Linked DNA regions of Prosthecobacter sp.. The protein of the gene in region 3 binds, or shares a complex with, the protein of the main gene of each other region. Links are inferred from orthologs where the notes say so. Each region holds a gene or a part of one and is shown on either strand. Other genes may lie near its edges.

Region 1 (3,117 bases), 130 kb from region 3 along the record:
TGAACTTCAGGAAAGCGGAAGCGACGGCCTGCGCGCGCCCCCCTTCTGCGTGATGCGAAACCGAGCACGGCAGCGATGATGGCACCGCAGGCGAGCGTGATGAGAATGGCGAGCGCGAAACGCTTTTCACGCCGCTGAATCCAGAGCGATTGCTTGAGCCGCACGCTCTCCATGACACGCAGCCGGTCGATCCATGAGCGGGTGGCGAGCGCGAGGCGCTCGTCGAGCGTGAGCTTGGCATCGGTGAGGATGCGGCGCGTGTCCTGCATGATCTCGACGAGTTCGGCGGATGGATAACGTTGCCAAAAATCGGGGGCGAAGGACATGGCGCTGCTGTTGCTGGCCCGATCATAGGCCATGAGCACGGCGGGGCGCTCCGCGCTCCATTCGCGACGCGTGATCTGAGCCTGACGCCGGACGGTGATGCCCGCCGGGGTGAAACTGGAGGCGGTGATCCAGGCGTCGCATTTCAAATCCTCACGGAACAGCTTCAGTTCATAGGCGAGCTGGCGGTGGGTTTCTTCAGTTAGCGCCCGGGTGTCGTCCTGGATGCCATCAGCGGGGGCGGCGGCATGAGCGATGCCCCCTGCAGCCCAAATCAGCCAGAAACCAGCCCATGCCGGGAGAAGCAGGCGTTGGTTGAGGCGGGAAACGGGTCGCATGGTCGGGACAGTCTGTCTCAGACCGGGCCTGTGGGCAACTTTTCGGGAAACTGCCTTTATATAATGCAAAATGATGAGGGACTGAGGTGGCTTGTGAAATTTTTCACAAAATCGCCTTGCCGCTCTTTGGGCAGCGTAGATAGATAGTCTTCACGCCCGAGACCAGACCCCTGCTTTTCATGCCCACCGTCACCCGAGAATACGAGGCCCCGGATACCGCCGCCAAGGCAGCCCGGCAGCTCGAAACCGTGGAGGAAGCCACGACGGACATCGTGGGGGAGAAATTGGTGCTCAACATGGGGCCCAGCCATCCGGCCACCCACGGGGTGCTGCGGTTGATCCTGGAGCTGGACGGCGAAATCATCACCAAAGCTGATCCAGACGTCGGCTTCCTGCATCGTGGTGACGAAAAGATCGCCGAGAACATGCACTACAACCAGTTCGTGCCTTACACGGACCGGCTGGATTATCTGGCGCCACTGGCGAACAACGTGGCGTACGCGCTCGCGGTTGAGAAACTCATGGGCTGGGAAGTTCCGGCACGTGGCCGGGCGATTCGTGTGATCTGCTGTGAACTGGCCCGCATCTCCGCGCATATGCTCGGTGTCGGAGTGTTTGCGATGGATGTCGGGGCGATGACGGTGTTCCTCTACACCTTCACCGAGCGCGAAAAGGTCTACAATCTTTGCGAGCAGCTCACAGGAGCGCGCTTTACCACCAGCTACACGCGTGTGGGCGGCCAGATCCGCGACCTGCCGAACGGCTTTGTCGGTGCGGTGAGGCAGTTCCTCGGCGAACTGGAACCTGTGATCGACGAGATCGACAAGCTGCTCTCCCGCAATCGCATCTTCATGGAGCGGACGCAGGACATCGGGGTGATTTCCAAAGAAGACGCCATCGGCTATGGCCTCACGGGTCCGAATCTGCGTGGTTCTGGCGTTGATCATGACATCCGCAAGGCGAAGCCTTATCTGGATTACGACAAGTACGAGTTTGATGTCCCGGTGGGAACGAAGGGGGACTGCTATGACCGCTACCTCGTGCGCATGGAGGAGATGAGGCAAAGCGTTCGCATCCTGAAACAGGTGTTCGCCAGTTTGCCTGAAGGTCCGATCAACGTGGCAGACGCCAAAGGGCTGCTGCCCAAGAAAGAAAAAGTGCTGATGAAGATGGAGGAGTTGATCCACCACTTCATTCTCGCCACCCAGGGCATTGATGCGCCCGCTGGAGAAGTTTATTTTGCCGCCGAGAACCCCAAGGGCGAGCTCGGCTTCTACATCAACAGCACTGGTGGCGGCGTGCCGCATCGTCTGAAAATTCGCGCTCCCTCCTTCCTGAACCTCAGCATCATTTCCAAACTGATTCCCGGCCACATGCTCAGCGACATTCCCGCCGTGCTGGGCAGCCTGGACTTCGTCATGGGCGAGTGTGACCGCTGATTTAACCCAACCTTTTCATCCGAGACACGCACGCATGGCCTTTGAAGTTCCAGCCGAGTTGGAAAAACGCATGGACGAGGCGATCTCGCATTATCCTGTCTCAAAACGCAGTGCTGTGCTGCCACTGCTACATCTGGTGCAGGAGCACTTTCGTTTCATCGGCGATGAGGCGGTGACCTGGGTGGCCGCCAAGCTGGGCTTGGAGCCGATTCAAGTGCTCGAAGTAGTGACTTTCTATCCGGGCTTCCGCCAAGCCGCTCCTGGCAAGTTTCACATCCGCGTCTGCCGCACGCTTTCGTGCGCGATGGCTGGCAGCTACGAACTGATGGATGCGCTCTGCAAGGCCGGGAACATGGACCGCTCCCACACTGACCATCACCATCCCATCGCAGTCAGCCCCGATGGCAAGTACAGCATCGAGTTTGCCGAATGTCTTGCGAGCTGCGGTTTTGGTCCCGTGTGCATGGTTGAGGACGACTTTTATGAGAAGGTCGATCCGGCGACAGCGGGGACGTTATTGGCAAAGTACGCCTGATCCCGGAAAACAAAAGCGCAGCGGTCATTCCCGCTGCGCTCAAGATTCGATTCAAAGCCGGCTGTTACTTCGATCTCCAGGACACCACATCGTCCTTCGTCTGGGGCACGAGATCCTTACCATAGCTATAAACGGCAACTTCCGTGGGCAGTTTTTGAGGAGGCGGGCTGGTCGGATTTTGCGCGATGGTGGGGTCGGAGCTGTTTAAATCGGGATTCATCACCTGTTTGTCGCCATTGGTGTCGAGCAGCACATAATAAGGCGACCCCCAAAGATCGACCAGTTTGTAAGGTGGCTGCTGGTTGACGAGACCAAATTTGCCGTTCTTGGCGATCGGGAGATCAATGAACTTGATGTCCTTGGGGTTGAGGCTGGTGGAACCTGAATCATCCGAGGAAGAAGTGCTCATCAACGCGCTGACGAGACCGGTATTCTCATCTGTGGGCAAGGCTTGAATATCCTCGCCGTCGGATGCGCTGCT
Region 2 (3,104 bases), on a different replicon or contig from region 3:
GCGGCCTGGATCGCGGCGCTATCGCCCACGGTGCCGGCTTTTTCGACCACCGGCTTCTTGCCGTCCGGACCGGCCTTGATCACGGTCTTCTCACCACGCAGGGCCAGAATGCCGCGACCGCGTTCTTCATAAAGAATGCCGCTGTATTTTTCCCCGGCCTCAAAATCGGCCTGATAGCCGCTGATGATCGGCCCGAACTCGCCTGGGGTGAGTTCCTTGCTGCGGTACTGGACGCCAGAGTTGCCCTTTTCGATGCGGAACTGGAACGTCAGCTCGAAATCAGCCACGGTGCCGCCCTTCCAGACGAGGAAGGTGTTGTGCTTGATGATGCCTTTCTTCGGATCGGCGGGGTCAGGTGGCGTGATGCCGGTGATCGCGCCGTCCTTCACGCTCCAGAGGTCTTTGTTGCCCTCCCAGCCGGTCAGGTCTTTGCCATTGAAGATCTCTTTCTCTTCGGCGCTGGCAAAGGAGAGCGCGGTGAACAAAGCGGCGAGCGTGAGGTGCAGTTTCATGGTTGGATGAGGTTGGGCGGGCGAGGTGTAACGCGAGGGCGTGCGCTTGTCTATCGCTTTGCGGGCGTGGCGAATCGTGCTTGCGGTTCTTCCCGCCGGTGATACACCGCGCGCGATGCAACTGCCGCGTTTTTTCTCCTCGCCCCAACTGTGGCGCTCGTTCGTCATCCTTTGGGCGGCCGTTCTCTACTGGCTCTCAGAGCAGAGCAAACTGCCCTCGCCTGGGAAATTCGAGGGCATCGACAAAATCGAGCACACACTCTATTTCGCCGCCGGTGGCATGTGCTTCCTGCTCAGCCTGCGGCTCGCCGGTTTCGCCCGCAAGACGGCGGTCGCCATCGTTTTGACCGTGCTGTTCTGCTCCATTGTCGGCGTCCTTGATGAGTGGCATCAAACCTTCACCCCTAGCCGTAGCGGCGGCGATTTACGGGACTGGATCGCTGACACGCTCGGCGGCTTCCTCGGGTTTTTCCTCGCGTTGTGCGCTGAGAAATGGCTCACTTCAACGGGAACCACCACATCAGCAGCGCGGTGAGGAACACGTTCGCGAGGGCGAGTTCGAAAAAGACCTTCCAGCCGAGCGCCATGAGCTGATCGAAGCGGAAGCGCGGCAGCGTCCAGCGGATGACGATGAAGAAGACGATGAAGAAGAACACCTTCGCGAAGAACGTCGCGATGTGCAGCAGGCCGGTGTAGAGCGGCGTGTCGCCGGGGCTGAAATGGAGCTGCAGCGGGATGATTTTTTCCAGCAACGGCCAGCAGGGAATGCTCCAGCCACCGAGGAACAGCGTCACCGCCATGCCTGAGCCGATGATCATGGCGGCGTATTCACCCATGAAGAACAGCGCAAACTTCATCGAGCTGTACTCCGTATGATAACCTGCCACCAGCTCCGTTTCGCACTCGGCTAGGTCGAAGGGCAGGCGGTTCGTCTCCGCAAACATCGAAACGGTGAAAATGACAAAGGAAATGGCAATGGGGATCAGCAGCACCCAGCGTGCGACGCTGAGGCCTTCGCCCCAGAGTGGCAGCAGCAGCCAGCCGTTGGCATCTTGGAACGCGGACATCTTGGTCAGGTTCAGCTCACCGAAAATCATCAGCACCGGGATGACCGACAGTCCCAGCGAGATTTCATACGAGATCATCTGCGCGCTCGCACGCACACCGCCGAGGAAGGGGTATTTTGAATTGGAGGCCCAGCCAGCGAGGACGATGCCATAGACCCCGAGAGAGGCGATGGCGAAGGTGAACAGCGGCCCGACACTCAGATCAGCGATCACCATTTTGATCGGCTCGGCGAGCCCGAGAAAGGACAGGTTCAATTCACTGCCAAACGGCAGCACCACGCAGGTGAGCAGGGCAGGCACCACCGTCATGCAGGGCGCGAGCCAGTAATAGAAGGTGCGCACATGGGCTGGAACAAAATCTTCCTTCAAAATGAACTTCAAGCCGTCCGCTGCCGCCTGTGCCAGACCACCGATGCCAAAGGGCTGCCAGTCTTTCTTGAAGCCCAGCAGCGTCAGCGGCACGCCCACGCGGTTTGGCCCCACGCGGTCCTGAATCACCGCCGAGATGCGTCGCTCAAAGTAAACGGCGATCGAAACCAGCGGGAGGATGACCAGAAAGGTCAAAAATACGATCTTCCCCACCGAGGCGGCGAGGGCAATAAGATCAAGATTGGCGAGCAGTGGCGTGAACATCAGCGCGGCGATTATCCGGCCCTCCGCATGGGCGGCAACCCGATTTTGTGAAAAGTTTCACAAAGTCCCCCTCTTTGGGTCACAGAGGCTGATTCGCAGGCGGAGCTTGGGCAGACTTTGCCCCCGCTTCCTCGTTCAGCGGCGCGATGTGGTCGGCAATGCGGAAGATCGCGAGGATCAGTTCCACCGCCACGCGTGCGACGATCAGGTAGAGCAGAAAGGCCAGCGGTGCGGTGACCATCTGGAAAATGCCCGTGAACGTGCCGTTCTGGAAGCCGCTGAACATGTAGGACAGCGCATAGAACGAGGCCGCCAGCAGGCTCAGCACATACAGCATGCGCACCAGCCGCGGGGTGACAAAGCGCTTGAAGGAAAGATCCAGCACGAGGTCGAGCACGGCACGGATTTGCTGCCACAGGCTGGAAAGCGCGGAACCGGGGGACTGTTCGGCATTCATGACCAGCAGAGTATCCCGGCAGAAACCTGCCGCAACCCGTCAGATCACTCATCTGGAGGGGCTTTTGCAACGCCTCGGAATAGTGGTTGCGCGCATGGACAACCACAGCCAGAATCCGCGCCTCTTTTTCCGCATCCGTGGCCGGGTGCGGTTATACGATAAGCTCATCGACAATCCCAACATCGACCTAGTCATGCCTGCGAAATCCAAGAAAACCGCAGCTAAGAAGCCTGCGGCCAAAAAGCCTGCGGCCAAGCCAGTCAAGAAAACTCCCGCCAAGGCAGTGAAGCCTGCGGCCAAGTCGAAGAGCAAACCCATTTCCAAAAAAGCGGCGCCTAAAAAGCCTGCTCCGAAGAAACCCTCCCCCAAACCTGTGAAGAAAACCGTTATCAAAAAAGCCCCCGCCAAGAAACCCGTTTCCGCCAAAAAGCCCGC
Region 3 (3,074 bases):
AAGAAGATGGCCTGATGCACGCCGTGGATGTCAGCGAGGATCGGGGTGGCGTGGGTCATCTTGTCGTCCTGGCCTTTCCACACGACGGCACCGGTGTTTTTGTTCAAACCGAGGAGCGCTTCACCTTTGCCACCACCGGCGAGCAGGAGGATCTCACCGTCGATGAGCGGGGAGGCGGCGTTCATCCACGGAATGGGCTTGCCGTTGTGCTCCTTCATCGTGTCGTGTTCCCAGACTTTTTTGCCGTCGGCGGCATTGACGCAATGCACGCCAAGGTTGGTGTCGATCACATAGACCTTGCCGCCGTCGATGACAGGCGTGGAGCGGGGACCGTCGCCACCATTGTTGTCCGGGGTGCCGGCGTCACCATCCTTGCCAGCGTTGCCGTACTTGGCCACCAAGGTCATGGATGTTTGCCAGAGGGTCTTGCCGCTGTTGGCGTCTAAACAGACGAGCGTCTCGCCAGGATTGCCGTCAACTTCGGCCACGACGAGGGTGTATGCCTTGCCATCGGCGACGGAGAAGGAACTGAAGCCCGTCTGAGTCGGTTGTTTCCAAACTTCCTTGAGGCTCCATTTGACGTCTTTCAACGCCGGGATGACGCCATCGCGATTCGGACCGCGAAAAGCAGGCCAGTCGGTGGGTGCGGAGAAAGCGGTCGTGGCGAGAGCCAGGCCGAGGACGGTGGTGAGGTGGGTGCGTGTCATGATGGAGAAGGAAAATGCAAGGGCGAGGGTGAACGGCCAGGCAACCGGAGCTCTTTCGCAGCTCACGGAAGGTTTGCGCCCACAGAAGTCTTACTCCAACGGTTTGCGGGAGCGCGGTTCGCGCGTGACGGTATCACCAGCGCCGGGGCTGGTGACGAAGGGACCGTCGGCCATCGGGGCGACTTTGGTGAAGCCGACATCGGGCATGTCGCTGGGCAGGCCTTCGAGCGGGAAGTCTTTGCGCAGCGGGAAGTAGGGGTAGCCTTCCCACATCAAAATGCGGCGCAGGTCGGGATGACCGGTGAACTTGATGCCCATCATGTCGTACACCTCGCGCTCATGCCAGTCCGCAGTAGGCCAGAGGTCGCTGACGGTGGGGACTTCCACGTCCTCGGCCACGGCGGCGCGGATACGGAGGTGCTGGAGATGGCCGTAGCCGTAAAGCTCGTACACCATTTCAAAGCGCGGTTCTTTGCCCAAGTAGTCGAGGCTGGAGACATCCACGAGATAATCGAAATTCAGTTCGTCGCGGCAGTACTTGAGCAGCGGCTTCGCGCTGGCGAGTTTGACGACGAGCGTCTGCTCACCACGGAACTCCTTCACTTCCAGCACGGCATCACCGAACTTTTGCTTCAAGGCCTCGGCCATTTGGGCGGCATTCATGGTCGTAAAAATTAAGCGGACAGTTCGTCGATGAATTCCTTCTTCTGATCAAGGAAGGAGTGCTCGGTTTCGATCTTGCGCTGGAGGCGCATCATGCCTTCGAGCAGCGCCTCGGGGCGCGGCGGACAGCCTGAGATGTAAACATCCACCGGAATGATCTGATCGACGCCCTGGAGCACCGCATAGCTGCGATACATGCCGCCGCTGCTGGCGCAGGCACCCATGGCGATGCACCACTTCGGCTCGGGCATCTGATCCCACACACGCTTCACCGCGAGGGCCATCTTGTAGGTCACCGTGCCGGCCACGATCATCACATCGGCCTGACGGGGGGAGAAACGCATCACTTCGGCGCCGAAGCGGCTCAAATCGTAGCGGCTGCAGGCGGCGGCCATCATTTCGATCGCACAGCAGGCCAGGCCCATCGGCATCGGCCACATGGAGTTCTTGCGCATCCAGTTGATGGCGGCATCCATCTTGGTGAAGATGATATTGCCTTCGATCTTCGAATCGTAAGCAGCAACGGTGGATTCAGCAGGGGCGACCATGGGACGTGGGGTGAGAGAGCCGTGAGAAATACGCCCCGTGCGAAGGAGCGGCAAACAGATTGTGAATCTTTTCACAAAGAGGGAACGCACGCGTCTCGCGTGCTGCATTCACTCGCGCTGGGCAGGTTTTCCGCGAGGACGCGGAAAACAGCACGCGGGGACGCGTGCGCTCCATCCCAACTGTGCCAAGTGCCAGCTCAACTGTGCCAAAACCTGGCACTTTGGCGGTCATCGCGGCTGGTGGCACTTTGAGGCCAACACGCTGGAGCCTCGTAGAATCAAGGCCTCCAGCGCCGCCGACCCCACTTGGCACGCGTCTAGCCAAGGAATGACCACCAAAACCTTCCGTTTCACCTTTCCCCCAAAACCTACATCATGAGCAAAATCCTCGGCATTGACCTCGGCACCACGAACTCCTGCATGGCCGTCCTTGAAGGCGGCAAGGCCACGGTGCTCGAAAACAGCGAAGGCGCCCGCACGACGCCTTCCATCGTCGCCTTCACCAAGAGCGGCGAACGCGTCGTCGGTCAGGCCGCCAAGCGCCAGGCCGTGACGAATCCCCGCAACACCGTTTTCTCCGTGAAGCGCCTCATGGGCCGCAAATTCGTCGAGCTGACCGATGCCGACAAGCGCATGCCCTACAAGATCGTGGCCGCCAGCAATGGCGATGCCCATGTGCAGGTCGAAGTCGGCGGCGAAACGAAGACTTACAGCCCGCAGGAAGTCAGCGCGATGATCCTGGCCAAGCTGAAGGCCGATGCCGAAGCCAAGCTCGGCGAAACGATCACGGAAGCCGTCATCACGGTTCCCGCTTACTTCAATGACAGCCAGCGCAATGCTACGAAGGCCGCTGGTGAGATCGCCGGACTCAACGTGCGCCGCATCATCAATGAGCCGACCGCAGCGGCCCTCGCTTACGGCCTCGACAGCAAGTCGGACGAAAAAGTCGCCGTGTATGACCTTGGCGGCGGCACCTTCGACATCTCGGTGCTCGAAATCGGCGACGGCGTCTTCGAAGTGCTCGCCACGGATGGCGACACGCACCTCGGCGGGGACGATTGGGACAACACCCTCATCACCTGGATCGTCAACGAATTCAAAACCGACAGCGGCATCGACCTCACCAACCAGCCGGATGCCATCCAGCGCATCAAGG

The links.
Region 1: the proteins of nuoB (region 3) and nuoD are in contact, whole or in part, in a cryo-EM structure (PDB 6KHJ), measured with the Thermosynechococcus vestitus proteins. The link is inferred for Prosthecobacter sp. from one-to-one orthologs. Residues at the interface, in WP_011056552.1 of Thermosynechococcus vestitus: Leu46, Met47, Tyr48, Thr50, Ala51, Cys52, Phe54, Ile55, Glu56, Ala58, Ala59, Ile61, Gly62, Ser63, Arg64, Phe65, Asn76, Pro78, Thr89, Thr91, Lys93, Met94, Ala97, Leu101, Met123, Phe124, Ser126, Asp127, Ser128, Tyr129; in WP_011057128.1 of Thermosynechococcus vestitus: Pro17, His18, His19, Pro20, Ser21, Met22, Val25, Arg27, Met29, Thr31, Ile38, Asp39, Cys40, Glu41, Pro42, Val43, Ile44, Gly45, Tyr46, Leu47, His48, Arg49, Gly50, Met51, Lys53, Ile54, Asn57, Arg58, Pro65, Tyr66.
Region 2: the proteins of nuoB (region 3) and U1A53_RS02535 are in contact, whole or in part, in a crystal structure (PDB 6Y11), measured with the Thermus thermophilus proteins. The link is inferred for Prosthecobacter sp. from one-to-one orthologs. Residues at the interface, in WP_096411117.1 of Thermus thermophilus: Arg16, Glu17, Gly18, Leu24, Leu27, Val28, Trp30, Gly31, Arg32, Asn34, Ser35, Trp37, Thr54, Asp55, Ala56, Asp59, Ala61, Arg62, Phe63, Gly64, Glu66, Val67, Phe68, Arg69, Ala70, Ser71, Arg73, Gln74, Ala75, Asp76; in WP_096411122.1 of Thermus thermophilus: Arg36, Val44, Arg45, Met46, Gly47, Pro48, Asn49, Arg50, Val51, Leu57, Gln58, Ala61, Asp62, Ile64, Lys65, Ile67, Phe68, Lys69, Glu70, Ile72, Val74, Glu223, Ala224, Glu225, His233, Thr234, Glu235, Tyr236, Ser237, Trp241.

Annotation. Positions count from the first base shown.
Region 1 is NZ_JAXMIH010000006.1:825,232-828,348, forward strand. What follows is about bases 5-2,971. They hold nuoD (NADH dehydrogenase (quinone) subunit D), read left to right. Parts: upstream 5-841; coding sequence 842-2,101; downstream 2,102-2,971. Other genes in these bases: U1A53_RS06090 (hypothetical protein), read right to left, coding at 5-662; U1A53_RS06100 (NAD(P)H-dependent oxidoreductase subunit E), read left to right, coding at 2,136-2,636; U1A53_RS06105 (type II secretion system protein), read right to left, coding at 2,701-2,971. In the rest of the region: more of U1A53_RS06090, read right to left, coding at 1-4; more of U1A53_RS06105, read right to left, coding at 2,972-3,117.
Region 2 is NZ_JAXMIH010000005.1:372,759-375,862, forward strand. The notes cover bases 112-3,065. They hold U1A53_RS02535 (complex I subunit 1 family protein), read right to left. Parts: upstream 2,213-3,065; coding sequence 1,010-2,212; downstream 112-1,009. Other genes in these bases: U1A53_RS02525 (DUF1080 domain-containing protein), read right to left, coding at 112-512; U1A53_RS02530 (VanZ family protein), read left to right, coding at 628-1,047; U1A53_RS02540 (DUF4282 domain-containing protein), read right to left, coding at 2,292-2,669; U1A53_RS02545 (TraR/DksA C4-type zinc finger protein), read left to right, coding at 2,764-3,065. Also shown: more of U1A53_RS02525, read right to left, coding at 1-111; more of U1A53_RS02545, read left to right, coding at 3,066-3,104. UniProt on the Escherichia coli protein: NDH-1 shuttles electrons from NADH, via FMN and iron-sulfur (Fe-S) centers, to quinones in the respiratory chain. The immediate electron acceptor for the enzyme in this species is believed to be ubiquinone.
Region 3 is NZ_JAXMIH010000006.1:950,766-953,839, forward strand. Bases 151-3,074 are described here. They hold nuoB (NADH-quinone oxidoreductase subunit NuoB), read right to left. Parts: upstream 1,919-3,074; coding sequence 1,382-1,918; downstream 151-1,381. Other genes in these bases: U1A53_RS06615 (PQQ-binding-like beta-propeller repeat protein), read right to left, coding at 151-707; U1A53_RS06620 (NADH-quinone oxidoreductase subunit C), read right to left, coding at 798-1,370; dnaK (molecular chaperone DnaK), read left to right, coding at 2,294-3,074. In the rest of the region: more of U1A53_RS06615, read right to left, coding at 1-150. UniProt on the Escherichia coli protein: NDH-1 shuttles electrons from NADH, via FMN and iron-sulfur (Fe-S) centers, to quinones in the respiratory chain. The immediate electron acceptor for the enzyme in this species is ubiquinone.